DNA from 2 places in the Shewanella sp. P1-14-1 genome. Region 2 is predicted to be linked to the other one. Evidence: predicted binding sites of a transcription regulator. Region 2 holds the regulator's gene; the other holds the start of a gene.
What was found. The regulator LexA, encoded in region 2, represses DNA repair genes until DNA is damaged. The targets are predictions, from matches to a motif close to TACTGTATNNNNATACAGTA.

Region 1: a site for LexA is predicted at 4,691-4,710, ahead of dinG (ATP-dependent DNA helicase DinG). Genes of this name have one in related genera too.

What each region holds. Positions count from the first base shown of each region.
Region 1 covers NZ_LKTL01000007.1:149,521-166,010, forward strand. Annotated here, with positions in the region: gene AN944_RS07085 (TonB-dependent receptor) at 1-227, opposite strand, end outside; gene AN944_RS07090 (porin) at 671-1,858, opposite strand; gene AN944_RS07095 (DNA polymerase II) at 2,082-4,511, opposite strand; gene dinG (ATP-dependent DNA helicase DinG) at 4,761-6,836, shown strand; gene AN944_RS07105 (TSUP family transporter) at 6,845-7,618, shown strand; gene AN944_RS07110 (primosomal replication protein) at 7,615-8,280, shown strand; gene AN944_RS07115 (DUF2057 domain-containing protein) at 8,290-9,021, shown strand; gene AN944_RS07120 (histone deacetylase) at 9,058-9,960, shown strand; gene AN944_RS07125 (late competence development ComFB family protein) at 10,000-10,326, shown strand; RNA gene ffs (signal recognition particle sRNA small type) at 10,425-10,521, opposite strand; gene AN944_RS07130 (OmcA/MtrC family decaheme c-type cytochrome) at 11,236-13,368, shown strand; gene AN944_RS07135 (OmcA/MtrC family decaheme c-type cytochrome) at 13,648-15,654, shown strand; gene AN944_RS07140 (DmsE family decaheme c-type cytochrome) at 15,779-16,490, shown strand, end outside.
Region 2 covers NZ_LKTL01000019.1:96,874-113,363, reverse strand. Annotated here, with positions in the region: gene AN944_RS14785 (DUF6161 domain-containing protein) at 439-1,668, shown strand; gene AN944_RS14780 (SCO family protein) at 1,839-2,459, opposite strand; gene cyoE (heme o synthase) at 2,556-3,470, opposite strand; gene AN944_RS14770 (heme A synthase) at 3,485-4,465, opposite strand; gene AN944_RS14765 (hypothetical protein) at 4,465-5,019, opposite strand; gene AN944_RS14760 (SURF1 family protein) at 5,041-5,808, opposite strand; gene AN944_RS14755 (DUF2909 family protein) at 5,807-6,034, shown strand; gene AN944_RS14750 (cytochrome c oxidase subunit 3) at 6,063-6,938, opposite strand; gene AN944_RS14745 (cytochrome c oxidase assembly protein) at 6,935-7,498, opposite strand; gene ctaD (cytochrome c oxidase subunit I) at 7,500-9,116, opposite strand; gene coxB (cytochrome c oxidase subunit II) at 9,126-10,685, opposite strand; gene AN944_RS14730 (cell division inhibitor SulA) at 11,126-11,632, opposite strand; gene lexA (transcriptional repressor LexA) at 11,629-12,246, opposite strand; gene plsB (glycerol-3-phosphate 1-O-acyltransferase PlsB) at 12,656-15,076, shown strand; gene mtr (tryptophan permease) at 15,088-16,332, shown strand; gene AN944_RS14710 (helix-turn-helix domain-containing protein) at 16,367-16,490, opposite strand, start outside.

The DNA.
Region 1 (16,490 bases), on a different contig from region 2:
TCACCGATGTTAGAAATACCTGATTCAACAAGATCTTCACGCGTAATAACTTGGACAGGGTTAGCACCTTCCATGTCAACACGTTTGATTCGTGAACCGGTAACTTCGATGCGTTCAACTTTTTCACCTTCTTCAGCAGCAAATGCTACTGGTGTGGTGAATGCCGCCGCAGCCGCACCGCTAATCATTGCTAGACGCACTGATTTAGCTAATAAATTCTTATGCATTGTCAATCTCCCTGGACTTATATCTTTCTTATTTTCCAAACTCAGTAAAACCAAGCTGGTGAATGTGTGCGAATTACACCGCTACTACATTTCAAGAGCAATAAAATCACAAATGAAACATTAATTCAACATATGTTTCATTAACATAACGAGAGTTTACTTGATATTGGTAGTTAATCTGTCCATTTTAGTGGACAGTATCAGATGATATAACTACCAACAAACCATAAGATATTGATAGATAACAGTTTTATTTATTACCAATCAGAACTAAGTTTATTAACATTTTGTTTTCAAATGAACAATATTTAAGCAGCCCCATTTCATTCTAAATGGTGAAACACATACTTATTGGTACAAAGTTTTAACATTTAACTTCATCTTTTTTATTCTAAACAAAAAAAAAGCACCCTTTCGGGTGCTTTTTATCAGTGATTAAACTTCTAAAGCGTATATCTGATACCGAAACCGATACCATCATCATCTGATAATTTCATAGCAGCTTCTTCACTACCACTGAAGTCACTACTATCAATACGACCTTCAATATAAATTACAGTGTTTGCATCCCAGATGTAATGCAAACCAGCAACCGTGAATTGACGTTTGAAAGTATCACCGTTGTATTCTGCTTTATATTCGTCACCAGCATCTAAGATGTTGTATGAAAGAAATGCACGGATGTTGTTATCAAAGCGGTATGATACTAACGTCTCAACACCATATGCTTCAGAAATTATGCGACCTAAATTGTCAGTATCGTGGAATTCTTGTTTACTGTAGTTTGCAGCAGCATATAAACCTTCAGAATCCCAGCCACCGCCATATGTCAAACCAAAGCCATAAATGATGTCAGTTTCTTCGATTTTTTCGTTTTCGACAGTTTCACCTTTGAACTCACCAACGTTCACACCGGCAGTCACAACAAAATTATCGGTAGCTTGGTAAGTAAGGGCTAAGCCATAAGTGTTGTTATATTCAATTGTCGCAACAGTTTGCTGAGCACTGATTAACGGAGCCACTGGCTCGTCACCAATACTTCCATCTGATAATACGTCAAACTCATCTTGTTTTAACTGAGCTTGAACTGCAAAGCTGAAGTCACCAAATGCATTACGGTATTGAACCGTTTTATCACCACGACCTGTACCGTTTACAGAACCATCACCTTTGTTATATGTGTAAGTACCAGAAGCATCACCATCCCAAACAAAACCGTAGTTAGTGTTATAAACGACGTCGTACCAAGCACCCCATTGCTTACCAATCGTCAGCGTACCGTATGTATCATGGTTTACACCTACATAGCCTAAACGGTTCGATAAGAAGTCACCATTCTCATAAGAAAGTTGGTCATTGTTATAAATAATTTCACTGTCACCAAATGGATTTACGCCCCACTCTAGTTTAGCAAACGCATTCCAACCATCGCCCATTTGGCGATCAAAACCAAAGTTAATGCGTGATGCACCATTGACTACTTCTGTAGTGTCTTGACCGTGATAAACACGTGCATCAATGAAGCCACCAATTTCTACTGAGTTCTTGTCATCTTTATAGATTTCAATTGCTGAAGCTGTTGGTACGAACATCACTGCTGCTAGTGTCGAAGCGATTAAAGTCTTTTTCATCGAGCTAAACCTTCCCATTTTAAATTCATCATTGTTGCTGGTAACAGTCCATTTTGTTTGTATTATCCTTTCAACAAAGGCTAGCATGCTGAAATATCACGAAACAAAGAAATGAGCGCAATTTCCGTATGAATATACTAAATGCACACATCAAACAGTACAATCAACTACCAAACTATTCAAAAATAGTAACGAATAACCACAAACGCAATATCAAATAACACTAAATTAACATTATCTGATGACTACTAAGACTATCAAACCCTTCCCCTAATAAGGCTAAAACTGGCTCCGCTATCGGCTTTATCTGCTTTTCGATGTAATAGTCATAATCTATTGACTCATTTACAGCAGTAATAGGCTGAGCACCATTCAATGTCATTCGGTACTCAATTAACGCTCCTCTTCTACCTTTATTCTTATCACCTGTGATCTGGCAAAGCCTAATGGCAGCTTTTACGTGTGGTGAGGATTTAGCGGTATATTCTTCTAAATGACGTTTCAATCGTTTTCTAAATATCAACTCATTATCGAATTGACCCAAAGCCAATTGCTCAAGTTGCTCGTTTAGATAAGATTTAACATCACCATTAGAAAACAATAAAAAATACAAATGGTATTGGATCCTTCTCGCTAACGGACTCCAATCGCTTCTTACTTGCTCCATTCCTTTGAAAGTAAGAGAGAGTTGCCCTTCGGCATCCTTTAATGCGCCGACGTAACGCTTTTTACTGCCAGCTTCTGACCCTCTTAAGGTTGGCATAACAAACTGACTAAAATGACTTTCGAATTCTAGCTCCAAATGACTAGTTAAAGCGTATTCATCCAGACAACGCTGTTGCCACTTAACTGTCATATCATGTGCTAGTTGCTCTCCTAGCTTATTGATATCTTTTACTTGATGCTTTTCACCCAACCACACAAATGTTGAGTCTGTATCACCATAAATAACCTTATAACCCAATTCTTCAATCCAAACTTTCGTTTGTTTCATAATTTGATGGCCACGCATTGTGATAGAACTTGCCAGTTTAGCGTCATGAAAAACGCACCCTTTTGAGCCTAAAACGCCATATAAAGAGTTCATGATAATTTTAATTGCTTGAGAAAGAGGTTTATCATTATCTTGTTTTGCTTTTTCTCTTTGCAGAGAAAGACTAGCAATAAGACCAGGTAAAATTGCATTATGACGATTAAACTTAGCTTCCAAAAAGCCGTCAACATCATCTTCTAAAGGGTTAAATTTTGCTTCAACAAGACTTTTAGGGTCAATTAAGAAGGTACGTATTATTGAAGGGTACAAACTTTTAAAATCGAGGACTAATACATCTTTATAAAAGCCTGGAATGGAGTCCATGACATAGCCACCTGGAGATTCTAAACCATTGCTGGCCGCTCTCGCTGGTGCAACAAATCCACTTCTATGAAGATGCGGTAAGTACAAGTTATTAAATGCAGCGACCGAGGCACCTACTCGCCCAAACTCAAGACCCGTTAATTTTGCTCTTTCTAATGCAAAAGCCAGTAATTGGGTCTTTTTAAAGATATCCCACACTAACCTACAATCGGTTAAGTTATAAAAAGCTAATGCTTGTTTGTTGTGCTCAAAAAGGTGACATATTTCTTGCCCACGATTTTCAACATGATCAATGGCTTTGCCTTCGTTTAATAAGTGCTGAGAAACATGCTCTAGTGAATAACGCTCGAATTGATAAAAAGCCGCTTTTATCCAATCAATACCATCAAGTACAACCCGTCCAGGCAGCGATAGTGTCTCAGGACGATACTTATCTTCCACCTTCCAAGTCAGCGCTTGTTCATCGCGACCGATTAATAATGCTATTTGATGTATTTGACAACGCTTATAAAGTAGCGCCAAATCAAAGGACACCACCGCCCAACCAATAATGACATCAGGGTCATACTCTTTGAACCAAGTTATCAGAGCTTTAATTAATGAGACTTCATCGCTCACCCAGTGAATGTCATCATCGCTTAATTTGTCGCTATCAAACTTTTTGTTATCTATTGATTCAGACTCTCCTACCATGATGACTTTCTGATAAAGGTCGGTTTGCTCATCTAGCGCTGAATGTGAACCATATAAACCAACAGAATACAGTTCACCAGTTGGGCTGCATTCAAAATCTAAAGACACCATTGAGACAGGCACATTAACTTCTGTTCTTCTGGCTTTGCTTGCTAAGTAAGTGTGAGTACTTGGATGATTATCAGTGTTATACGGCGGCTGTGATAAAGGAGCATTAAAGGCAAATTCAGCTTGTAATGCTATAAATCTTTCTATTAAAAAACGTTGTTCAGGTCTAATATCTGCTTCATAAATTTCAATACCAGCGTCATTAGCAATGCGCAGCACCTGTTTTAACATCGTTGTTGATTTTAAATAAACACACGAAACATCCTCGTAATTAAAACTTTTGAGGCTTACCGGCTCAATTCTTATACCAGTACTAAAATGACTTAAAATGAACTCAGAATCTATCTGCTTACAAAAGCAAATAACATCAGACTGCTCCACCTCAATGATTGCAGGACCGTCAGCTGTTTTTATAAAATACTGTAATAGTAATCGGCCATGTCGATAAATGGCGTGTCGGGTGAGTACGAGCCCTTTTAGGGTGTTTTTTTGCAATTGAGTGTCCATGGATTAACAAGATTACTTTACATATTGAGTGTGATTAACTGAATAAGGTCATAGCCATAGATATTCATAACATCTAAGATCGAGCCCTTCATTATCCGATTTGAATCCTGTCGCTAAAAGTCTTCGCTTAGCTTTTAGCTAGATTATATATTTCGAACAACTAAAATCACTGTTATTATGTACAGCATATAACAGCTAATACAGAATTAGTAAGTAAAGATTGCTAATGGACCCTACATGCTAACGGATCATATCAAAACCCAGATCCGCACTATCTATAAAGATATTGCGACTGCGATGCCAAATTTTCGTTCTCGCAGAGAGCAAAACTTTATGGTGGCAGAAATATCAAAAACCCTAGCTGGTGACTATGATAAACAACGACGCATTATGGTTTGTGAAGCAGGAACCGGTATTGGTAAATCCCTTTCTTATATTCTCGGAACGATTCCATTAGCTTTGGCAAGTAAGAAAAAGGTCTGTATCGCGACAGCAACAGTAGCCTTGCAGGAGCAGTTATTGCACAAGGATTTACCTTTCTTTTTGCAACAATCTGGCGTTGATTTTAAATTCGGTTTAGTTAAAGGCCGCCAGCGTTACGTATGTTTAGCTAAACTCGCTGCCATGATAGGTCCTGAAGACACATCTCAGATGGCAATGTGGCAAACTAAACCAGATCAAAGTCAAATAGATCTCCTCAAAGCCCTACATCAAGATTTTAACGACAATAAGTGGAACGGCGAGATTGATACATTAAAAAAGCCTATTCCTGACTTTTTATGGCAGCAAATTTGCTGTGATAAGCACAGTTGTCATCGCCAAATGTCGAGCCATCATCACTGCCCTTTTCATAAAGCTCGTGAAGATGTCGAGACCTGGGATGTACTTATTGTTAATCACAGTTTGCTGTTTGCCGATCTAGAGTTAGGCGGTGGCGTGATTTTGCCAGAACCTGAAGACATGTTTTATGTCATAGATGAGGCTCATCACTTGCCGACGGTAGCAAGAGATTTTTCAAGTGCTCAAGCAACATTGAGGGGGGCGAGTGATTGGCTTGAAAAGGCGTCAAAGACCTGCTCCAAACTTCAAAATCAACTTAAAACCACACATATTATTGCCCCTGTGCAAGCAATGCTCGATCACATTGGCGATTTAGTGACTCAGCTTAATCAAGTTGCCCATTTTTGCGACACACAGCCTAAACTTTTTGCCAACCCAGAAACGCGTTTACGATTCGAAAATGGCAAGCTTCCAGAATCTTTACTAATACAAGCAGAAAACTTAGCAACTACATCAAATCTTGCAGTAAAACAATTTACCAAGATCCAAAGTGTACTGAATGAAGCAATCAAAGATGGTGAACTACCAAAGCATCAATCAGAAGCTGCTTTATCAGAGGCCGGCTTTATACTGCAAAGGTTAGAAAATCTCGCAAAACTCTGGAAAATGCTCGCAAAAGAGGATTCCAAAAAAGGGGCGCCAATGGCTCGCTGGGCAGAGCTCATTACCGGTAAACAACAAGATTACCTATTTTGCGCATCTCCAATTGAGGTCGGTTTTATGCTTGAGCATATGCTCTGGCAAAAAGCTGCAGGCGTTATATTGTGTAGCGCAACATTAAGAGCCTTAAATAATTTCAATCATTTCGCTCACCAAGTCGGGTTATCCCTAAATGATGGTAGTCGTTTTTTAGCCTTGTTATCACCCTTTGATTATCAAAATAATGCGACATTGTTTATTCCACAAATGGAAAATGAACCCACTGAAGATGCTTTTACAGATGAACTAGCAGAACAAGTTATCGCACTCGTAGAAGATGAAATGGCGACATTAGTACTGTTTGCCTCATATTGGCAAATGGAAAAAGTAACAGATAAGGTCAATGGTAAAATAGCCAAAGACCAGCTGTTTGTGCAAGGAACCATGCCAAGGCAACAAATTTTAGAGCAACACAAGCTCCGCTGTGACCAAGGTAAGCCCAGTATTATTTTCGGTACAGGAAGTTTTTCAGAGGGGTTAGATTTACCCGGTGATTACCTTACCAATCTGATTATTACCAAATTACCCTTTGCAGTGCCAACTTCACCAGTTGAACAAGCGCATGCAGAATACATTAAGAGTAAAGGTGGTAATCCATTTTTACAGCTCACCATTCCAGATGCATCACGCAAATTGATCCAAAGTTGTGGTAGATTACTCCGTAAAGAAGATGATTATGGTCGCGTCACCATTTTAGATAGGCGTCTTATTACTAAGCGTTATGGTAAATCATTACTTGATGCCCTTCCGCCATTTCGTAAAGTTATAGAATAGGTATTTATTTGGAATTTCTGTTAGATCCTAGCCATTGGGCGTTTTTGGCTGTTATTGGATTAGTCGCTGGTTTTATTGATGCCGTAGTAGGAGGTGGTGGATTGTTATCAATTCCCGCACTACTGACTATGGGCATTCCGCCTCATTTAGCCTTAGGCACAAATAAGCTGGCAGCATGTTTCGGCTCATTGACCGCAGGATATACTTATTATAAGCAGCAACTCATCAAACTTAGATTTTGGCGAACCGCCTTTATTACCACTTTTATAGGTGCAGTATTAGGCAGCATTTTAGTGTATTTAATCGACGCCGCTTGGCTCGAAAAAATTCTTCCATTGGTTATCATCAGCATCGCGTTTTATACCTTACTCAGTCCAAAAGCAATGGGAGATAATATTTCTGTAGCGCCCACCCAATCGCCGTGTAAAACGAAACAAGCAGCTCAAGGGACTCTACTAGGTTGCTATGATGGTTTTGCTGGTCCTGGCATTGGTGCCTTTTGGACAGTAAGTAGTATCAGGCTGCACAAGCTACCTTTATTAAACAGTTGCGCCCTTGCTAGGGTCATGACGTTTGTCAGTAATGTCACTGCACTCGTTATTTTTGCCCTTTTAGGTGAAGTTGACTGGATACTGGGTCTATGGATGGGGGTGTGTATGATGGCGGGCTCATTCATTGGCGCGAAATCAGCAATACGATTCGGAATTCCCTTTGTCAAACCACTCTTTATTATTGTCGTACTAGCAATTGCAGCTAATCTTGCTTGGACAGCATGGTTATGAGAAATACAAATCAACTAATTCATCAATTAAAGCAGCAGATCAATACACTTGAACGAGATGCGTTAAATCATGACCAGCAATTGCCTACACAACAGAAGAAAATGCTGCAAGACATTGAAAGATTTAATTCGCAATTATTTATTCAGCAAGGTGCTCAGCTCACACCCTGTATCCAACAACTTAAAAAAGATATTGTTCAATTAGAAAAGCAACTTTCTCTAAAATTAGACATCAAAATTATCGAGTTAAGTTGCCAAAGAATACAAGACCGCTTTACTGCATTACGGCGAGCTTTAGTGACGACCAATATTAATGTAAAAACAGCTGAACAAAAACGTGCCAACAACCGTGCTAGATATGCGAAGAAACAACAGCAGCAACATGCCGACAGTGGATTTGCATGGATAGCTAACAATGTGATGAAAAATAGCCACCAGATTTACCAAGAGCTTAATAAACATTTGAATTGGGCTACAACTTTTGAACAAAAAATTGCAGAAATGGAAACTAAGCTTGCAAACTGTCACAGTGCTGACAAAATCACGATACAAAATGAAATCCTTTCTCTGCACCGCAGATTAGGAAAGTGCCGTCAAGCAATTAGCTATATTGAAGATAGGATTCAAATGTTTGAACGACCGAATCGAAATACAAATCGTTAAGGAGCAACAATGAAATTTACACTGCCGCTGAGTGCGACATTACTGGCTTTTGTCACTTCAACTTCTGTTATTGCAGCAAATCTCTCCATTCCTATGTCTTTTGAATATCTTGCTTTAGACGGCAAAGAAATTGATACCAATATGTTCTCGCATAAAACTAACCTTGAGTTAGATAACGGCCAGCACAAAATTGCAATTCGTTATCATGATATGGTTGATGATGATTTCAGTGATAGCCAGAGTTTTATTAAATCTTCACCATTTATTATCGATATCAAGGTTGATGGCGATTACGAGTATCAGTTAAAGCCTATCGACGGCGACTATGTCAAAAAGCCTAAAGCCTTTGCCAAAGACCCTCAAGTAGTAATTTCTCGAAAAGATAACGGCGCAGTATCATATACAGTAACTCAAACAGAATATAAAGAGAGTAGTTTTATTTCCAATTTGTTCAACGGTAATCAAGGCGAAGATATTGATACCTTGTCTGCTTCAGCAACGGATAGTAATACAAAATCTTTACCTGTCGCTAAAGTTGCACCTAGTGCGACTGTTGCAGCAACGGCACCTGCTGTAGCCACTAGTGCAAATGAAGTTAACACGACTAAAACAAGCAGTACAAAAGTTAACGCCAATAGCCAAACAGGAACACATCCTGAGCAAATGCTTCAATATTGGTGGCTTCAAGCTGATGAAGAAACTCGTAAAGAATTTATGAGCTGGGCGATTAAACAGCTATAACTTTTTTTCATACCCTCTGCGCTTTCGGTTTTACATTTGGGCATACCACTTGTTTATCACACCAGCTACTCTAAGCTGGTGTTACCGAGTGCGCACCGTTTTCCAACCACGAAATATCAATTATTGCAGCAATATTTAATTTCAAGCGGTATAGCCAATACAAAAGACTTTCACTCTCCTACTAAAATTTGCATAGACCAACTAAAACAAGTTCATGATCCCGATTATGTAGATGGCTTTTTAGCTAACACACTCGATACAAAACAAATGAGGCGGATTGGTTTCCCTTGGAGTGAATCATTAGTAGACAGAACCTTACATGCAGTTAATGGCACTGTACTTTGCGCGAAATTGGCAATCGAAAATGGCGTCGCTTTACACTTAAGTGGTGGTTACCATCATGCCCACCAAGATTTCGGTAGTGGCTTCTGTATTTTCAACGATTTGATATTAGCCGCATCGACTATGATCAATTCAGGTAAAGCCAGTAAAGTGTTAATCATTGACTGTGATGTACACCAAGGAGACGGCACTGCCACATTAGCCAGTAATAATACTAATATTGTTACTTGCTCATTTCATTGCCTTAAAAACTTCCCAGCGCGAAAAGCAAAATCAGATCACGATGTTGAATTTCACAAATATACCAGTGATGATCAATTTATCGAGACAATAACAGAAGTTGTTCCCTACCTTATTAATATCCATCAACCAGATTTAATCCTTTATGATGCAGGCGTAGATATCCACATTAACGATGATCTAGGCTATCTCAACATTTCAACCGCTGGAATTTTAGCTAGAGATACAATAATTTTATCTACAGCAAAAAAGGCTCAAATCCCAATCGCGGCAGTTATCGGTGGTGGTTATAGCCGCGATGAAACTGAATTAACCCAACGCCATAGCCAACTTTTTATTGCAGCCAACTCAATCTAGTTGCAAACTGATATAAAAGTAGCGCCATCGGAGTAAATTATGCAGGTTGATATTCGCAATTATTATGAAGTCTTATTAATGGAAATATTAAGAGATGAAGGGTTAATGGAGGAACTGCCAGAAGAATACCTTGCCGACTTATGCTGCGTGACGTTAAATCAGTTGCCTGTTCGCTATATCAGACATCTAGTCGATACGTATTTTTTTGAAGATTATAATGAACTTCAAAATATGAAAAAAGAAATACAGGTCGCATTAGAGAAGTCTAGAGAATTTTTAAAATCGAACTTAAAAAGACGTTTAGCCGAAGAAGAGGCTGAAGCAAAAGCTAAAGTTGCAGCATTACCAAGCGTAGAAAACACATAATTGGTGTTAATAGATACAAATATTAAAAACCGATTATAAACTGGCTAGTAAAAGATAAAACGTAATAAAGAAGATAATAAAGAGAGGATTTGGAGGTTCCCCTAGAGCCACACCTCGGCACATGAGTCACCTGCTGCGGTTGCTCCCTTCCGGGCCTGGCCGAGTTCACAAGTTATCATTGCGAGGGGACCCTAAGGTCACCATAGATTTCACATTAAACGCTTCTTTTAATGTGAACGGCAGGATTATCCCCTAAGCCCCTGCCATGATCAAGCGAAATTATGGCTCATTCGATATGAACATGACTGTTTGCACAATCATTGCCCAATTTGCACATAATTTATCACAACTAAGGTAAATGCATGTTTATGCAATAACTTTAAATTTCAATACTAAATTCATTTCAAAAGTCTATTGATTTGGCCGCTCATTATTAATCGCGCAACAAATATGAGATCTGCATCACAATTTCCTTAAAAAGCTTGTAATTGACCATTAAAATCAGCCAAAAATCACCTGATTATGCATACATTTTTTAACTAAAAGACCTATTATTAGTAATGGCAATTTTAGACGTAAGTAATGTATGTGATGGTACATTGAATAATGGATTTATTCGTTATGCTTACTGAAATTGAGTATTCCTAACAGCTTAATAAAACACTGAAAAACTACAATATTGCAACGGATGAGCAATAACACTCCCGCCGGCATAACATTTTCAATATGCCAACTTGCAAATTGCAGATTTCAAAATACCTCTTTAGGCATACTAAGATCTTAATCACAGTGATTATAGAACTAAGTGAATAAAATAAAGAGGCTTATTAAAAGCTTGGATAATATCCATACACTTGATTTTATGATGAAGAATCAAGTACGAATAAAAATCTCTTGCAGGGAACAATGATGAAAAAATTCAATTTCAATACTACTGCTAAAGCGGTATTTAGTGCTGGCTTAATAGCCTTCGCTTTATCCGGTTGTGGCAGTGACGGTACCGACGGTAGTGATGGTGAAGACGGTGTTGTAGGCAAACCAGTTGGTTCTGTTTCAGCGTTAACGAGTACAATTACCACAGCAAGCGTTGATGAAAATCAATTTCTAACTGTTGATTTTAAATTAGCTGATGCAAACGGTGTTGCTCTTACAGGCCTAACACTTGCTGATATCGCCACGATATCTTTCGGACGAGTTGGTTCTGCAAATGAACCAGGTGAAGACGAAATTGTTAATCCAAGTGTCGATAGACAAATTTGGTTAAGTTACTTCAATAAAGACAAAGGCGATGGTTACTTCACAGGCTCTAGCTACTTTGACGGTAGTAAAAGTGAATGTGAAGATTGCTTCGTTGACAATAAAGATGGTAGCTATTCAATTACAATTGATAAAGCAATCGACACTCTAGATAAATACGACTACATGGCAGACGCAACCAACGGCGTTTACATGTCTATCAAAACAACCAACAACGAATCACAAACGTTAGTTAACAATAGTTTCTTCTATTGGGTACCTGCAACTGATGTAGAAGTTGAAAAACCACTACAAATTCTTGCAAATTCAGATTGTCAAACCTGTCACCGTGCTGATCAAGCTGGTGAATTATCAATGCATGGCAGTAAACATAATACAGAAGAAGCATGTTCTTTCTGTCACACTGATTACAACAGCTATAGCAAACAGGATACCGATAGCGAAGGTAATGCAATTGGTGAAGCGTATGAATACGATGGTTCAATCAAAGGTATGGTTCACAGTATCCATACTGAAGCTAACTTCTCTGACGCGGGTGTTTACCCACAAATGACATCAAACTGTTTAACTTGTCATAATCCAAATGAAGAGTTTAACTTAACTGATAGCTGGAAAGCTGATGTTGATACCACTGCATGTTGGAGCTGTCATAGCCCGAGCCCTGCAGCTGAAGCTGCCGGTGTTCCTGCTTCACATCAACAAGGCAATAACTGTTTAACTTGTCATAAAGACGGCGAACGCGCTCGTGGAGCAAATGAAGCCCATTACGCGTTAAACAGTAATTTCTTAGCAACAACACTCAAAGTTGAATTCAACTCTATGACTGTTGCCGATGATGAATCAGAAATTAAAGTAAACTTCACAGTGAAAAATGGTGAAGAATTAGTTGCGATTAACCAAATTGATCCTCGCCCATACCAATATGGTGGATTCAACAGTGCTATCGTCATTAATGGTGTATTAACTGATGACTTCTTAGTGAACTACCAAAAAGTAGGTTACGACACCTTTGTTGAAGAAGCGGATGGTTCTATTACCTCTACGGTCAGTGCTGATAGCTTTGATATCGCAACATTGATTGATGCAGGTTCAACTATCGTACTAAGCAGTCAACTTCATGTTTGTTCTCACAGAGGCGTCATCGAGTACTGTAACGAAGAAGATTTAGATGCTGGTGATCAGAGTGCTCCTTACGTAACCTCTGACACTTACTACTTCAACTTAGATGGTACAGTTGTTGAAGAATCACCACGTATGCAACATGCAGAAATGGCAGATTGTCAGCAATGTCACACAACTGAAATCACTCACCGTTATACCAATGACATTGATGGCTGTGCTTCTTGTCATAATGGTACCCGTGCAACATCAGGTGGTGAATCTTCTAACCTAGCATTTAAAGTTCACTCGAAGCATTACGTTTATGACTCAAGCGGTTCGTTATTCTTCAAGAAAACTGAATGTCAGGCATGTCATGGTGAAGATGGATTCTCTATCCAAAACATCACTGCTGAATCTACACCAGTTGCATTTGGTAAAGATGACAATGGATTGTTAGTTGTATCTCCACAAACGGCAGCTTGTGTTAGTTGTCACGTACCTCCATATGGTTTAAGCGAATCAACTATCCAACACATTGAAACTAATGGCGGTGTTGTCGGTACGATTGATTCATTAGGTGTTCCAGAAGCTGACTATGATGCATTGAATGTGGTTGAAACATGTTCAACTTGTCATAACGATGGACAAATCCTTGAAGCACACTCTAATTGGGGTGGACAGTAAAGGTTAATTAGCAAAATAAAGAGTCGCCAATGTGCGGCTCTTTTTGCTTTTTACTGATTTAAAGCGAGTTAGAACGACAAATATTATACCTCTTTATAAATAGACCGATCTGCTTCACAGTATCAGTCTAGATTTAAAGATTTTTATCTTGTTGTGGATTAACCTTGTAAGTGATGAATTTAAAACCCAAAAAGCTGAATTGACTCAAAAGACTATGTATCTAGGCACTAAATAAGCCAAGTCAAATTTAAGCAATGTCTTAATACGCAGGGACAAATGATGAACAAAAAAAATTCAAAAATAGCACTAATGCTTGTAGCAAGTGCCGTCAGCGTAGCCTTAACAGGCTGTGGCAGTGACGGTGATGATGGTAAAGATGGCAACCCTGGTCTTCCTGGTGGAACACCAGCAGAAGCAATTGAGCAGCTTAATTTAGAAGTGCTGTCAGTGACTTATGCCGACAATATCCCTACAGTTAAAGTTTATGCGACTAATGAAGATGATGAAGCAGTAGTCGGATTAAAAGACTTTTCAATTGAAAATGCAGCTCAGCTTATCCCTGCAGGCGCTAGCGGCGCAGGAAACAGCGCGAACTGGCAGAAGCTTGGCTCAACCTCTACTTTTGTTGATAACAAAAATGGTAGCTACGACTTCACTTTCGAAAGCTTCGATACAGATACATTCAATTCAGAATTAACTCAACGTTTTAATGTTGTTGCTGAAGCTTCAACGTTATTAGACGGTGTTACAGAAGTACCGGTCAGTGAAATTGTTGCTGATTTCGACGGGGAAGGTTACGAAGCGCTATACACTAAAAATATCGTATCTCACGAAGCGTGTGCAGCATGTCACGCTGAAGGCGAGAAGATTTACCACAAAGCCACTACGGTTGAAACGTGTATTACTTGTCATACCCAAGAATGGGCAGATGGCCGCGGTAAACCTGAAGTGGCATTCGCTCACTTAGTTCATAATGTTCATAACTCAAACAAAGTGTGGGGCCGTAATGATTATACTGCCGAAACTGCACACGCTATCGTTCAAGACAACTGTCAAAGCTGTCACATTGAATCAGAAGAGTTAACTGAATGGGGTAACTGGACACGTATTCCAACAATGGAAACTTGTACAAGTTGTCACACGAACATTGACTTCAAAGCGGGTGAAGGTCATTCACAACAGTCTGATAACTCAAACTGTATCGCATGTCATAACGCTAGCTGGACAGAAGAGATTCACACTGGCGATTTCGTACAGAAAAAAGCCTTCATTGATATGTACGGCATGACATCTTCATTAATCGTTAATTCAGACAAAACAGCCACACTGTCTGTCACGATTACTGACGCTGCGGGTACTGCAATTGATGCATCAACTCTCGTAAGCAAAATCCAACGTATTGAGACTATCACTAACGTGGGTCCAAACTTCCCAATCATGGGTTACAACGCAAGCCCAGGAAACGGACAAGCAAAAGTCGCTTACGACTTGGTTAGAAATGGTGAATTAGGTGAAAATGTTTCTGTAGAAGCAGGTGCATTACAATACACCCTACCAGCCCTTCCGTTTGATGAGTACTCACCTGCTGGCATCCAAGATACTGACACTGCCTTTACTTTCGTTGGTTTGGAAATGTGTAACGACGGTACTGAGGCGGTTGATTGTGGCGAAGATATTACTACAACGAGTATGAAAGCAGACTTAGTATTTGGCACTTTCTCAGGCGAAGCTCCAAGCATGCGTCATACTGATTCAGTCGCCTTTAATACTTGTGAAAACTGTCACGGTGAAACATTTGAAATTCACAAAGGCTACCATGCAGGTTTTGTCATGACTGAACAATTAGGTCGCGAAAATGACGAAGGTGAAGTAGTTGTAGGTGTTGATGCTTGTGTGACTTGTCATACTCCAGACGGTACTTACGCTTCAGGTGGTAATCAAGGTGCACTTGAAATGAAACTTCATAGTGTTCATGGCGAGGAAGGTATCATCAGTGACTGTACTCAATGTCATAATGACTTCAACCTTGACGCATTCAAACTGAAAGGTGCATTAGCGACTTCAAGTTATCTGGGCGATGCTGGGTATGTTAACGATGGTTACACCACACCAATCACAGCCACTTGTGCTTCTTGTCATGGTTTCGATGAAATTAAAGCTCACGCAGAAGGCCAAGGCGCTGTTGTAAATGGTTCTTACGATGATGCCAATGCTTCAGCTCAACTTGAGTTCTGTATGGGATGTCATAAGCCAACTATCTTCGATCACACTGCGGTGAACATGTAATTGTAATATCAGGGAGAAGCTCGCTTCTCCCTTTTACAACTATAAATACATCTACATCATGGATAGATTGGGAAGCCTTACTATGAAAATTAAAATGAAATTAAACTCTATAATCCCAACCTTTATGGCAATTGCACTGCTATCTCTTGGGATGTCTCATTCGGCCTATGCGTCGAAATGGGATGCCAAAATGACACCTGAAGAAGTCGAAGCTGTATTAGACAAAAAGTTCGAAGAAGGGAGTTACTCACCAAAAGGGGCTGACTCTTGCTTAATGTGTCATAGACGCTCTGAAAAAGTGATGGACCTATTTAAAGGCGTTCACGGTGCAATTGACTCTTCAAAGAGTCCAATGGCAGGCCTTCAATGTGAAGCATGTCACGGCCCAATGGGTAAACATAACCGTGGTGGTAACGAACCAGTTATCGCTTTTGGCCCTGATTCTACCCTAGCGCCAGAGAAACAAAACAGTGTTTGTATGGGCTGTCACTTAGATGACGACCGTATGTCTTGGAATACCAGCCATCACGACAATGCTGATGTTGCTTGTGCTTCATGTCACAGCGTACATACAGCTAACGATCCTATTCTGTCTAAAAAGACTGAAATGGAAGTGTGTACAAGTTGTCATACCAAGCAAAAAACTGACATGAACAAACGATCTAGTCATCCAATGAAATGGAATCAAATGACATGTAGTGATTGTCATAATCCACATGGCAGCATGGCTGATTCAGACTTGGTTAAACCAAGTGTGAACGAAACCTGTTACTCATGTCACGCTGAAAAACGCGGCCCTAAACTATGGGAACATGCTCCAGTGACAGAAAATTGTG
Region 2 (16,490 bases):
TCGAGGGGAAGGGACGCCCCATCGGAAGCGTTAGTGATTTTTGCAGCTTGTCGAAGCGGGCTACAGATAAAGTTAAACGCTATGAAAGTCCCCATTGAAATTTTTCGCTTTTCAGAAAATTTCGTAGGGGCGGGTGGGTGTTCCAAGAGGGAGTTGCCGTTCACTCCCTTTTGGTCTGGTGTGGGCGAAGCGCCACGACCTTGATCCTCATTCAAACGAAGTTTGGAAATTATTAAAGTGATTCCTTGAGTTAGAATAAGTGACATATAAAATACTAATGTTCACCTACCTATTTTCTTGTGCTCGTTTATTCATCATGACTCTGCTAGAGTGCTTATAAATCAATAGCTTTACTTTAGCTTAAGCTGCAAGTTTGTTAAATTTGCTTGTTCGTTTGCCAGAGACTCGAGTATTGGTCATTAATTCAAGGAATGCATGATGTCTGAAAAAGAAGTAGAAAAATTGAAACGAATTCAACTTAAAACAGAGTCCGGTACTAGGTGGTTTGATGATCCTGCAAAATTATTACAATGGGTACAGCAGCAACGTGCCTTGTATAGCTTTCATTCAAATGTAAGTCACCGATATGGTTTACAGCAAATATTTCAGCAATTTGAACAATCTTGGAATTCATTGAAGCAACAAATAACTAATGGACTTCAAAGATTTCAAAATGTGCCTTCCAACTACAATAAGCGTGTAGAGGATTGGGTTACACAATTTCAAAATCAACTAGCTAATAATGTGTTGTTTACAACAGACGCCCCATTCGCTGAGTTTTTAACGAGGCAGGCTAATAAAAGACCTGAACTGGCCGTTGTTGCTGTAGCAATATTCTTCGATCGAAATATTACGAACATTGATAGTTATGCAATAGAGGGGATTTCCCAAGCTCAAGATTATTTGAATGGAAATACTCAAAGGGACGAAGATGAATCAATGAAGCTATCTTCAGTCATCGGCCGATGGGATAATGAATTACATGAATGTAAAGATAAGTGGCTAAAAGATTTCAATAATGAAGTGAAAACTGCTAATCAATTAAATGTAAAGGCTAATGAGTTAGTTGAAAGGTGGGAGAAGAATGTAATTGAGCAAACAGTTGAGCTTGAAGAGTCAAAAAAACAATTTAAAGAAAAGCTTGTGAAAACATATGATGAAGCAAGAAATGATCTTGAAAGGTTAACTAGCACATATGATGATAAATTGGCGTTGCACGCTTCAGTAAAATACTGGGGAATTCAACAAAAACAGCACGAAGGAAAAATGAAAGTCTTTGGTATTACCTTGGTAATAGCTGTTCTGTTTGTTGTTATAGGGTTAGTAATTTTTTCAAACAATGTATTAGACCAAAGCTTTGCTGATATTAAGATTAGTAAACTCGTTACCGTGGCTGTGCTTACTACCTTTGGAATTTGGATCGTTAAAATACTAGCGAATATTTTTATGTCTCATATGCACCTTTCAACTGATGCACAAGAGAGACGCACCATGATGCATACATACTTAGCATTAAGTCGCAAAGGTCATGGTCCGAAAGATGAAGATAAACAACTAATTTTACAAACACTTTTTCGCCCTAGCACTAGCGGCATGGTAAAAGAGGATGCAGGACCTACTAATTTAGTTGATATGGTCAACAGGCTCGCATCAAAAAAAGCTGGTTAGCATTTAATAAGCCAAAGTGAATAAGTATGGTCTGGTCAGAATAAATTTAAGAAAAGGCTATTTTAACTTACTTGTTTAATTACCTACACAGCGCCAACTCTCGATCATTAAAAAGCCTCAATATTTTCTTATTGAGGCTTTGTCATAATTCAATTTCTAATCAAAAAACACTATGCACTTTCAATAATCAATTTCAAATCAGCAACCAGCTCTTTATTCAAAATCTGTGGGATCTTTCCTGGTTGTTGTTTGGGTTTAAACACCGCAAACTTTTCCCCTTTAGGCGACACTAAAACATAGCTGGCACTGTGGTCTACCTGATAATCAGCGCCGTCACCTACCATGGCATAGGCGAAACCTAAATCACGGGTGAACGGGAACAGTTGAGTGTGGTCAGCTGTGACAGCTTTAAAGTCTCGATTAAAAAAATTGATGTAATCTAAGCGCTTTGTTTGCGTGTCTCTGTCTGGATCAACTGATACAAACACCACCTGAATATCTTCTGATACTGATTGCAGTTCAGCATAAGCGGCATTGAGTTTATTCAACGTTGTTGGGCACACATCTGGGCAAGAGGTAAAACCGACAAACAGTAAACTCCACTTACCGAGTAATTGTTGATTGCCAAACTCATTGCCCAACTGATCATGCAGGGTAAACGGTGCCAGTGGTCTTGGGTTATCAAAAAGATAACTACTTTGAAGGGATAAGTCAGGCACCTGAGTCATCAAAGCCGTATTTGCTGATTGGCGAGGGAATAGCGCTGCAACCGCAACGCCTAAGCCCAACATGATGACGGCTAATAAAAGGATTTTTTTCAATCGGTCACTCCCCGTTTATTCATTACAGCATTGGTTATTGCTATGTGCATAACTTAAGCCCATAACTTAGACCCACAAGTAGTGATCAACTAATAGCACTAAGAATAAAATCATTAAGTGGTAAATAGAGAACTTGAATACATCCATTGCCAGACCTGGTTTGTCATGGAACTTTAATTGCCAAGCTTTATAGATAAACCCACAACTTAATAAAGTTGAACCGACTAAATAAACAGGTCCACACATGCCCACTAACACAGGTAATAAACATGCGATGGCCAGTAATAAGGTGTAAAGCAATATGCAAGTTTTAGTGAACTCTACACCATGGGTGACGGGCAACATCGGCACGTCGACTTTGGCGTATTCTTTTTTACGGTGAATCGCTAACGCCCAGAAGTGTGGTGGTGTCCAAGTGAAGATGATGATCACTAAAAGCAGGGCATTACCATGTAACTCGTTGGTGACCGCTGTCCAGCCTAGTAATGGTGGCATGGCGCCAGCTAATCCGCCAATGACGATATTTTGCGGTGTGGCACGCTTTAAATATGCGGTGTAGACCACTGCGTAACCAATTAAACTGGCGAATGTTAGCCATGCGGTTAGCGGGTTAACCAACGCATACAGAATAATGAACCCACCTAAGCCGATTGAAGTGGCGAAGGTCATGGCTTTGATTGCTGATACTTTGCCTTTAGGTAAAGGGCGGTTGTAGGTACGCGCCATTAAGCCATCAATACGGCGATCGATAAGGTGGTTATAGGCCGCTGCAGCACCTGCCATCATGGCGATGCCAATCATGCCAAAAATAAGCGGTTGAAGTGGAACAGCGCCGGGGAGCGCAAGACACATACCGACCAGCACTGTTAGCAGCATCAGTGCGACCACCTTGGGTTTGGTCATTTCAAAATAAGCGCGCCACTGTAGTGGGCTAGTGTTGGTTTTCGTTGCGCTTGCGGACAGTGAAAGTGATTTAGCCATAATAGAATCCTTGCTTAAGCTTTACGCCACAGCGCATAGTTAATGAAAATAACGGTTAGCAGTAATAATGCTGCGCCGCCATTATGTGAAACCGCAATACCAAGCGGCAGGTGCATAACAATATTGCTAATGCCTAATCCCACTTGGATTACGACGAGTGCGAACAACAACCAAGCACTTTTACGCATCACTGATGACTGTGCTTTTAGTAATTTAAAGGCCAGCCAACATAAACAAGCGGCAGTGATAATGCCCCAAATTCGATGGGTTACATGAATAGTCATGCGGGCGGGGTATTCTAATACGCCAAATTCAAAGCTAGGGTGATCGCCTTGAAATGGCGAAAATGCTTTGGCAAACGCTAAGTTATCCATCCAATTGCCTTCACATATCGGTAAAGTTGTGCAGGCTAATGCGGCGTAGTTTGATGAGGTCCAGCCACCCAGTATGATTTGTAATATCAGTACTAGCATGCTGACCATAGCAAGCGGTGCAAGCTTTCTGGCGTAGGCATCACCACCTGGGATCCGCAAAGGTTTGGTTCTAAGATAGAGTAATAGCAGTAACGAAAATAAACTGAATCCACCAATTAAATGACCCATTACGATAATGGGCATTAGCTTCATGGTAACAGTCCACATCCCGAGTGCGGCTTGAAATAGTATTAAGGCTGAAATAAATATCGGCAGTTTTTTAGGTGCATCTGCACGCTTCAAGCACACAATTAAAATGGTTAATACTAAAAGTCCTAGGGCTCCTGCAATATAGCGGTGAATCATTTCGAGCCATGCTTTTTTAGGCTCGACGGTTTGGTTAGGGAAATTTTCTTCGACTTTGGCTAATGCGGCGGAGTCACTTGGTACGCCAATATGGCCATAACAGCCGGGCCAGTCAGGGCAACCTAAGCCGGCATCAGATAAACGGGTATAAGCGCCCATTAAGATCACGGCAAAGGTAAACACCAAAGTGAATTTGAGTAAGGTTTTGATGTTCATTAACCGACCCTCGACAATTTGAGCATTTTGCGCAAGTCGCTGATCATGGATTTACCTTGCGCAATATTCTCTTCTTCGCCAGCAATACCTGGATATTGCATGACTAAGCTACCGAGGGGATCAACAATAATAAGCTGTTGCTTTTCCATCATTGAAGTTAGCTGTGGGCTGGCTTGAGCGGTTGCAAAAGGCACATTTAAACTGGCTAAAATTTGGGTGTCACTGCCGTCTTGTAACAAAACAATAGGGCTGACACGATCTTGATGTTTACCCAATGCCACATGACTTTGATGCAAAACGTATAAACGTTGTTGGCATTGCTCAAGGCATTGTTTTGGCAGTAGATAAAGTAACTGCCACGACTGAGGCTGAGGGTTGTCCATTGATAAGCTCTGATAGCTTATTGAAGGCGAAATCAGTTGGCCTTTATTGGTCGCTGCACCATTATAAAGATCCATACTGAGCACGAGTTTGGCCATAGCTACGGGTAGAATAAATACCAACAGCAGTATATAAAGCGTCTTGTTGCTCTTTGGTTTTGCTGGGGAGTTCATACTTGCTCCTCTTGTTACGACTTATTTTGTTATAGGGTGTGGTGATTTCTTCAACGTTTTAAAACCAATCCATAGCATGAGCCCTAAAAAAACCGCTGCCATGGTGAACCATTGCAATGCATACCCTTGGTGTTTCTGTGCTGATAAGGGAATGGGTGTCCAAGGTTTTGCTAATGTCATTGTTGGAGTCACATCTGGCTGCAATACTGCCGGTGCCAGTTCGTGGCCTACTTTCTCTGCTAAGGCCACAAGGTTTAAATTTTGAAACCGAATCACTTCATGGTTATTCATTGAAAATGTTTCGGCATATAGCGCTTCGCTTAATGGGTTTGTTTGCTTTTGATAGACCCGCCCTGTTAACTCATATGGCTGATTAGGCATGGGAGTCAGTGCTGGCAGAATACGTCTGTCTTTATTGGCGCCAACAAACCCTAGTTCAACCATTAACCAAGGTTGTGACTCAGACACCTTGACCAATTGATATGCGAGATAACCCACTTGACCGTTATGAACTTGATTATCAAGTAATAAAATTTGTTCGCTGACTGCGATGGTATCGACAGTTAATCGGTAACCTGTCACAGGGTCATTGTTAGCTAAATTAAGTAAACTTTGGTAATCCAATGCGCTGGCGGCTTGTCGTTCAGCTAGCGTGGTTTGCCATGCTTGTTTGTACTCCGCTCTATCGAGTTGCCATAAACCTAACTTGACCAAAATAGAAAACACACTCACAGTAACAAGCAGCAATAACCCAGTAGATAGTCGCCAGACTCGCAAAGGAGAGCCCATGGCAGCGTTAGATACCTTAGTTATTTTCAAGCTTGTATTAGTACTACTGCTTGTATTCATATTATTTAATTTAGCTAGAGCCTTGTTTATTATGGTTAAAGCTGAAAACAAACAGCCAATGAGTCAATATTTGGGGCGACGCGTTATCTTTTCAGCTGTGGTGATGTTGTTATTGTTGCTGGCCCTAGGATTAGGCTGGGTAACACCTAACCCTAGGCCGTATTAGCTCGCCTCTGTAGAGGTGAGCCATACTCTTAAATGACGTAGACAAAAATAAATAAGCATAACCAGACTACGTCGACAAAATGCCAGTACCAACTACCAGACTGGAAGGCAAAATGACTCTCAGGGGTAAAGTGGCCTTTGAGCACCCTAAAGAACAGAATAATCAAGAACACAGTCCCCAATGTGACGTGCATACCGTGAAAACCCGTCAGTAAGAAGAAAGTGTTACCGTAGATCCCTGATGATAGTGTCAATCCCATTTCTTGATAGGCATGAATATATTCTTCAACTTGTAAAAATAAGAAGCCAATACCCAATAAGATGGTTAGTCCTAACCAGACTTTTAATGCCCCACGCTTAGACTTTTCAAGAGACACATGGGCAAAGTGTAAAGTGACTGACGATGCGAGTAATATCAGGGTGTTGTATAGGGGTAACCCTGTCCAAGGCATCGCTTCAGTCGTAGTGCCATCAGGTGTTTTAGTGAGTGGCCACATGGCCTCAAAAGTCGGCCAAAGCACTTCATGGGTCATGGCATTGTTTGAAGCACCACCTAACCACGGAATAGCGACCATTCGTGCGTAAAATAGTGCGCCAAAGAAGGCGCCGAAGAACATAATTTCAGAGAAAATAAACCAGCTCATTCCTTGTCTAAAAGAACGATCCATTTGCGCTGAATATAAGCCAGACATTGATTCATCAATGACGTTTTTAAACCAACCAAACAGCATAAAAATGATGACTGCGATACCAGCCACGAGGATATAGCCGCCCGATGTTTCTTCGGTGGCGAGTTGTTGTACGTACGAACCTGCGCCAAAAGCAATTAGGAATAACCCAATAGCGCCAATGATGGGCCAGGCACTTTGCGCTGGCACGTAATAAGTTTCATGTTTTGTTGTCATCTTGCTGCTCCTTGCTCTATGGCCGCAGTTTGTTTGTCTGTGATGTCATAGAGGGTATAAGAGAGAGTCAAAGTTTTAATGGAATCGGGTAAGTCAGGATCCACATAAAAGATTAATGGCAGTTCAGCATTAGCCTTTGCAGCTAGGGGCTGTTGATTAAAACAGAAGCATTCCGTTTTATTGAAATATGCAGCGCCTTGGCCAGGCGATACCGAGGGTATCGCTTGGCCTACAAGAGGTTTAGCAGAAAGGTTTTTTGCTAAAAATGCAGTGCGAGTTAGCTCTCCTGGATGAACCTGTATTCGGTTCACTTTGGGGCCAAACTCCCATGGCATACTGCCTTGCACTTGGGCGATAAATTCAATAGTAATGGTGCGTTCTTTATCAACGACCACCGCTTCATAACGACTTGCTGTACCTTGAGGCTTTCCGTTAATGCCTAAGGTCTCGCAAAGCACGTCATAAAGCGGTACCAGCGCAAAACCAAAGCCGAACATACCTATTGATCCTAATACCAGACCTATAAGTAAGTTACGGTTTGATTTTGTTGGCTGGCTCATATCACTTCACCTCTGGTGGTGTGGTGAATGAGTGGTAAGGTGCTGGACTGGCAATGGTCCACTCCAGTCCTTCAGCGCCTTCCCAAGGTTTATCAGCCGCTTTCTCGCCACCTTTGACACATTTAATCACTACGGCTAAGAAAATTAGCTGTGATAAGCCAAATGCGAACCCGCCGATTGAGACAATTTGATTAATATCAGCAAATTGAATGGCGTAATCTGGAATTCGGCGAGGCATGCCTGCTAATCCTAAAAAGTGCATCGGGAAAAACAGCACATTGACTGAAATCACGCTACACCAAAAATGCCAGCGCCCTAGGGTTTCGCTATACATATGGCCAGTCCATTTTGGTAACCAATAATAGGCAGCAGCCATAATAGAGAACACCGCTCCAGTCACCAGTACATAGTGGAAATGCGCCACCACGAAATAAGTATCATGGTATTGGAAATCAGCAGGTGTTATCGCCAGCATCAATCCTGAAAAACCACCAATGGTAAAGAGAATAATAAAGGCAATCGCAAATAACATAGGGGTTTCGAACGTGATTGAACCACGCCACATCGTTGCTACCCAGTTAAATACTTTTACCCCTGTCGGCACCGCAATTAACATGGTGCAGTACATGAAAAACAGTTCAGCAAATACTGGCATCCCTGTGGTAAACATGTGATGCGCCCAAACCAAGAAGGATAAAATCGCAATACTGGACGTGGCGTAAACCATCGAAGCGTAACCAAACAACTTTTTACGACTAAAGGTGGGAATAATGGCCGAGATAATCCCGAACGATGGCAAAATCATGATGTAGACTTCAGGGTGACCGAAGAACCAGAAAATATGCTGGAACATGACGGGATCACCGCCACCTGCGGCATCAAAGAAACTGGTACCAAAGTATTTATCGGTTAATACCATGGTAACCGCACCTGCAAGTACGGGCATCACTGCAATCAGCAAGAATGCAGTAATTAGCCATGTCCATACAAATAATGGCAACTTCATCCAAGTCATGCCTGGTGCACGCATATTAACAATGGTCACGACCACGTTAATTGCGCCCATAATCGAACTGATCCCCATGATATGCACCGAGAAAACAAATAGTGCAGTGCTATCAGGGCTATAGGTAGTTGATAGCGGTGCATAGAAAGTCCAGCCAAAGTTAGGGCCGCCGCCTTCCATAAACAGCGAACTCAACAGAATCGCGAAGGCAAATGGTAAGATCCAAAAGCTCCAGTTATTCATTCGAGGCAGTGCCATATCAGGTGCACCAATCATCATTGGGATCAGCCAGTTGGCTAACCCTGTGAAGGCGGGCATGACGGCACCAAATACCATAATAAGACCATGTACTGTGGTCATTTGGTTAAAGAAGTTAGGGTCAACTAACTGTAAGCCTGGCTGAAATAGCTCTGCGCGAATGACCATTGCCATCGCACCACCAGTGAGGAACATAATAAAACTGAACCATAAATACATAGAACCAATGTCTTTATGGTTAGTGGTTAATATCCAGCGCATGATGCCTTTTGGCGCGCCATGATGGTGATCATCATGGCCGTCATGAGAATGTTCATCATGAGCTGGGGTAGTATCTTGTGTAATTGTGCTCATCTGTATCCCTTACTTTCCATGACCAACAACATCGGTGGCTTGAACAGCATCACCAGTATTATTTCCCCAAGCATTTCGCTCATACGTCACAACAGCTGCGAGTTGCTGAGGTGAGAGTATGGAGCTAAATCCTTGCATTGCTGTACCAGGTTGGCCATTGATAACCACTTCAAGGTGTCCTTCAACAGGGCCCATGACTAACGGACTGCCCACTAACGCAGGGAATGCGCCAGGTAAACCTGTACCAGCGGCTTGGTGACATGCAGCACAGCTGCTGAGGTAAACTTGCTCACCCATTGCCATCAGCTCATCCATAGATAAGTCATCCATAACAACGTCAGGCGTTGCTTCTTCAACGACGTCAGCAACCACTTGTTCTACCTCAGGTTGTGTCGCTGGTAACTCAGCAGGCAAAGTAACAGGCGTTGGCTTATCACTTGCATCGCTAGGTGCCCCACCAGAGTTCACATCTGCAGCTTGAACCACATCACCAGAATCATTACCCCAAGCGTTTCGCTCGTAGGTCACAACAGCTGCAATTTCTGTTGCAGTAAGCTGTTTCGCGAAGGCTTGCATGGCAGTACCAGGCTGGCCGTTGACGACAATATCAATGTGGCCAGCAACTGACCCTTTAATGATTGGGCTGCCGATAAGAGACGGGAATACACCAGGTAGTCCTGCACCATTTGGTTGGTGACAAGCGGCGCATCGGCCCATGTAAACTTGTTCACCTTGAGCCATCAACTCATCAAAGGTCAGGGTTTGCGACAGTGACGCTTCGGCCGCGGCTTTTGCATCAGCAGTTAGTTGTTTTTGATCTTTTAGCCATTGCTCAAAGTCTGCTTCAGAAACGGCTTCAACTACCACCGGCATGAATCCGTGGTCTTTACCACACAACTCAGCACATTGACCTCGGTAGGTACCAACCTTATCAATCTTGGTCCAAGCTTCATTAATAAAACCTGGGTTAGCATCTTTTTTCACCGCAAATGCAGGAACCCACCAAGAGTGAATCACATCATCTGAAGTCATTAAAAAGCGTACTTTACGATTGATTGGCAGAACGAGGGGCTTATCGACTTCAAGTAGGTAAGTTTCAGTTTTCGTTTCTGTCCCAGTAATTTGATCGGCAGGGGTGGAAAGTAAACTGTAAAACTCGACGTCTTCATTAAAATAGCTGTAATGCCATTTCCATTGAGAGCCGGTTACTTTAATAGTTAACTCCGCATCACTTGGGTCTTCCATAGCAATGAGGGTTTTTGTGGCAGGAATTGCCATACCAATGAGGATAAGAAACGGCACGACAGTCCATGCTATTTCCACTTTGGTACTATCATGGAAATCAGCAGGTACTGCACCCTTTGATTTTCTATGATAAATCATGGAGTAAATCATGATTCCAAATACCACAACACCAATAGCACAACAGATATAAAGAATGATCATATGGAGGTCGTAAACCTTACCACTGATCTCTGTTACCCCTTGGGTCATGTTAAGCGGCATATCAGCCGCTGCAAGTGGCACTGCAAAAAACAGCACCATTAATCCATACAACAATCGCTTCACAAGACTACTCCTCTGCCAATTGCGATTTGCAATAACAACAAGGAAAAGTCACACAGTAATACTCTGCTCTATGCAAACTTTTCTATTCCCGAAAAAGTTTGATCACTTCAAAGTACACGGTGGCAGTGAGTATTAATACTCGATTATTCTATTGGGTTTTGGTGGCCACACTTGTACCTAATACTGAACTTTTCAATTCTTAAATTGACGCTTTTTATTCAAGGCTTTCTATACCGCATGGTACCAGCACAATCTTTACAGCGTTTTATCACTTATGTTCATTTTTACCACTAAGAGAGGTCAATAAATGTTACTCCCTTGTTAACTACATTACTTGGAGATTAAATATTGATCAAGATCACTTTATCATCTAATTTGCTGAAAAAAGGCGCAAAAAAAAGCCCGTCACCGAAATGAAGGGCTTTTTTAGCAAATAGACTTTAGTGAAATGCAGATAAATTCAATTGAGTTGCAGTCACAGGATTACTGGCGTTTAATTGGTCATCACGTAAGTGAGTATTTACATCTTCAATAATGACACCTTGCGCTAAGGCGCTTTTAGCGACTAATTGAATGCGACGATTATCACGAGCATCTAATGGGGTTGTCCATGTAATCACTGCGCTGGATGTACCACTTGTGAGTGCTTTTTCCATTGCCCACAGTGTTTCGACTTCATCTTTAGTGTGAACCAGTAATACACGGTCCATTCTGACATTGGCGTTCGCTAGAATTTGTTTGTAACCAATGTGAGGTGGATTAATCAGTACAATCCATCGCCCTTGTTGACTTAATACGGCTAACTGGCCGCATAGCTGAGTTAATTCAGTTAACCCTTGGTTAGCTGTTTGTTTGGTTTCGATACCTTGCTTTACTGGCGCAGCTGCTGATGCCATGTCCATCCATAAACCTGGGTGACGTGGTGCATTACCTATTAATGTGTTCATAACCAACCTCCATTACGGATAACGCCAACAGCGAGCCCTTCAATCGTAAGGCTTTGGCATGTTAAATCGACTTTTATCGGCGAGTACTGCTCGTTTTCTGCATGCAGATAAACAACGTTGCCTTTCTTTTCAAAACGCTTCACGGTGACATCATCATCAACACGGGCAACAACGACTTGACCATTTTTAGCTTGCTGCATTTTGTGAACCGCTAATAAGTCACCTTCAATAATGCCAATATCCTTCATACTGTCGCCACGAACACGTAGTAAGAAATTAGCATTGGGTTTAAACATTTCAGGATCAACTTGAAAGTATTGTTCAACATGTTCTAACGCCAAAATTGGTTCACCAGCCGCAACCTGACCAATCAGTGGTAAGCCTTCTTCGACTTCCTCTTCTTCTTGGACCATACGAATACCGCGAGAGGTACCTGGAATAATTTCAATGCAACCTTTTTTAGCGAGTGCTTTTAAATGTTCTTCTGCAGCATTAGCACTTTTAAAGCCTAATCTAGTGGCAATTTCTGCACGAGTTGGTGGCATACCTGTCTCGGCAATATTGCATTTAATTAATTCTAGAATTTCAGCTTGTCGTGGCGTTAAAGGTCTCATGTTGATTCCTGTTTTTTTATACAGTGACTGTCATTATATACAGTATCTTTGGTCGCGCAAGTATTAACCAACATTTTTTGCTGATAAAGCAATAGATATGAATTTTTATCGAAGTTTTTAGTTATTTAAAGATAATAAAATCAGTGGTTTATTGTTTTTGTGGGTCGTCGGTAAATTAGTGTGTTTTATTATTGATGACTCAAGTGAATAAGCCAAAAAGTACTGGATACCGTCTATTTATACAGTACTGTACCTAAATGTTTTGCTACTTACTAAGTGATTGATACTTGATGTTAGAACCAACAAAACTTGCTACTTAAATGTTAACTAGATTTACCGAGGTTAGTGTAACTGAATGATATTCTGGTATCCTATGCGCAATAAATCGTTGTTGATAATGCGAAGACCCATGCTAAAACCAGATTCTATCATTGCTAAATCATTACGTTGGATTCAGAAATTAATGGTACACAGTGTTGTTGTGCCTGAGGATCCGTTCGCTGACCTTAACTTAGATCCTGACAAACCAGTGGTCTATGTGATGAAAACGGAGTCGCTGAGTGATATTGCTGCCTTACATGAAATGACAGCTAAATATAACTTGCCAAGTCCGTATGAACGGTTAGATGTTGATGGTTTCAATACCCCTAGAATTGTGTGTGTGGAAGGGCGTAAACCCTTGTTTGGTAAGCGCCATAGTAGCGATAAATTTGTAGCAAACTTTACTAAGTTGCTCGAATTACACCAAAAGAACAAAGAACTCGACATCCAGCTTGTGCCTGTAAGCCTATATTGGGGTCGTATCCCAGGTAAAGAAGATGACACCATGACCGCTGCTGTTTTTGAGCGTGAAAACCCAACATGGTTACGTAAATGGTTAATGATTCTATTTTTAGGTCGCCATAATTTCATTCAATTTTCTAATGCCATGTCGCTGCGTTATATGGCTGATGAACACGGTACAGATGTCAGTATTGCGCATAAGCTTATCCGTGTGGCTCGTGTGCATTTTCGCCGTCAACGTAAAGTGATGACGGGGCCTCAGCTTCCTAATCGTCAAGCGATGTTCAATTCGCTGTTAAAGTCAGAATCCATCAAGCGTGCCATTCAAGAAGAAGCCGTTAACAAAAAAATTCCCGAAGAAAAGGCACGTGAAAAAGCCATTGAGTACCTTGATGAAATCGCAGCAGACTATTCGGATAACTTGATTCGTATTGCTGAGCGTTTCTTAACTTGGCTTTGGAACAAGTTATACAGTGGTATTAGCATCAAGAGTGCGGAGCAAGTTCGTAAACTGCATCATGATGGTCATGAAATCGTTTATGTGCCGTGTCATCGAAGCCATATGGATTACTTATTACTGTCATATATTCTTTATTATCAAGGCATGGTTCCACCGCATATTGCGGCAGGGATTAATCTTAACTTTTGGCCGGCAGGTCCAATGTTCCGCCGTGGTGGTGCCTTCTTTATCCGTCGTAGTTTTAACGGTAATAAGCTTTATACCGCAGTATTCAGAGAGTATTTAGATCAACTATTTGCTAAAGGCTATTCAGTTGAGTATTTCACTGAGGGTGGTCGTTCACGTACTGGTCGTCTACTTGCTCCTAAAACGGGCATGCTAGCCATGACGGTAAACAGCGTATTGCGGGGTATCGAGCGTCCTGTGACCTTAGTGCCAGTGTATCTTGGCTACGATCATGTCATGGAAGTGTCGACTTATCATAAAGAATTAAGCGGTAAGAAAAAGCAAAAAGAATCTGTATGGCAAGTATTTGGTGCATTGCGTAAGTTGGGTAACTTTGGACAAGGTTACGTTAACTTTGGTGAGCCAATTAACGTACAGCAGTTCTTAAATCAGCAGTCGCCAGATTGGCGTGAAGAAGTGGCTAAAGATCCTGAGCAAAAACCAACGTGGTTAACGCCTGCGGTTAATCAATTAGCCAATAAAGTGATGACCAACATTAACAGTGCAGCAGCTGCGAGCTCTGTTACGTTAACCAGTATGGTGTTATTAGCCGCTGAACAAAATGCATTAGAGCGCACAGAGCTGGAACGTCAGCTAGATTTATATCTTAAATTGATGAAAGAAGTACCTTACACTGATTACACCTCAGTAGCTCAAGGCAGTGCTAGTGAATTAGTTGATCAATGTCTATCACTGAAAAAGTTTACTTCGCACACTGATCAAATTGGTGAAATTATTGCGATTGAAGAGTCTTCAGCAATTGCGATGAGCTACTACCGAAATAACATCATCCATTTAATGGCAGTTCCTTCGTTAATTGCGAGTTGCTTGGTGCAATACGAAGAGTTTAATCGTCAAAAAATTCATGAAATCGTTAATGACTTCTACCCGCTACTCAAAGCTGAGTTGTTTATGGGGATTGAAGACTTACCCGCTTACATTGATAGCGTATTAAACTTATTTGTTGAGCAAAAGCTTATTTCGGGTACAGACGAGTTTGAACTCAATCAAAGTAATATTACCCAGTTAATGTTATTGTCTGAAACTGTCAGTGAGACATTACAACGTTACGCGATTATCTTTAATTTATTGGCTTATAAACCGGATATTGAACGTTCAGATCTAGAAAGCGCGAGCCACTTATTAGCTCAGCGTTTAGGTGCTTTACACGGAATTACTGCGCCAGAGTTTTATGATAAAAAACTCTACAATAATTTGAGTGTAAAATTAAAAGAATTAGGGCACTTGTCGGGTAATGACAATCAGTTTGCTGTCATCCGAATTCGCGACCATGCCAATGGTATGTTGCGTTTATCTGTTCGTAAAACCATAGTAGATAGCGTCACTATGGAACATGGGTAACCACTAACTTTATGAGTTCAACACAATCACAACCGCACAATAAATCATTATTAGGCGGTGCTATGATTATTGCCGGTACCACAGTCGGTGCCGGTATGTTTTCCCTTCCTGTTGTCAGTGCTGGTATGTGGTTTGGCTATTCCATTGCCATGCTAATCGGTATTTGGTTTTGTATGTTGGTGTCAGGCTTAATGCTACTTGAAACCAACTTGCATTTTAAACCTGGCGACAGTTTCGACACGTTAACCAAAGTGACATTAGGCCAATTCTGGCGGATAGTTAATGGGCTTTCCATTACCTTCGTATTATATATTCTGACTTACGCTTATATCAGTGGTGGTGGCTCTATTGTGAACCACACCTTGTCAGGTATGGGCATTCATTTACCACAAAGTATTGCAGGCTTAGTTTTTGCCCTTGTGCTTGCTGCGATTGTGATGATTAGCACTAAAGTGGTCGACCGTATTACGACAGTAATGCTTGGCGGGATGATCATTACTTTCTTTTTAGCCGTCGGTAATTTGCTGATTGATGTGGAAACCGTGAACTTGTTAGTCCCTGACGGACAGGCGAGTTTTGCTCCATATATTTTAGCTGCCATTCCTTTTGGTCTGACAAGCTTTGGTTATCACGGCAATGTGCCAAGCTTAGTTAAGTATTATGGCAAGCAGCCTAATGTGATTATCAAGGCGATTTGTATCGGTACCTTTATCGCGTTAGTGATTTACACGTGCTGGTTAATTGCCACCATGGGCAATATTCCTCGTAGTCATTTTAGCGATATTATCGCTCAAGGTGGGAATATGGGCGTATTGGTTGCGGCATTGTCAGATGTGATGTCCAGTGCTTGGCTAAATACCATGTTAACTTTGTTTGCTAATTTGGCCGTTGCGTCATCTTTCTTAGGGGTGACCTTAGGCTTGTTTGATTATTTAGCAGACTTATTTGATTTTGATGAATCGGCTAATGGCCGAATCAAGACCGCTGCAGTGACCTTTATACCGCCAACCATCTTAGGCTTATTATTCCCAGATGGTTTTTTAATCGCTATTGGTTTTGCCGCTCTTGCCGCGACAATTTGGGCTGCTATTGTGCCAGCGATGATGGCGTATAAGTCACGTAAAATGTTCCCTGATGAGAATAGCTTTAGAGTTCCTGGTGGTACGCCGCTAGTGGTTGTAGTGATTCTTTTTGGTGTGCTAACAGCAGCTTGTCACTTATTGGCAATGGCTGATTTATTACCTGTTTATCGATAAGCTATACGCAATATTGATAATCTAAAAAAGCCCTCTATTGAGGGCTTTTTTGATGCAATTTTTCAACGTACTGAGTCGGTGATTGATGATGTAATCGCCTAAAACTTTTACTGAAGCTGCGAACACTGGCATAGCCAAGTAGCTGCGAAATCTCTTTA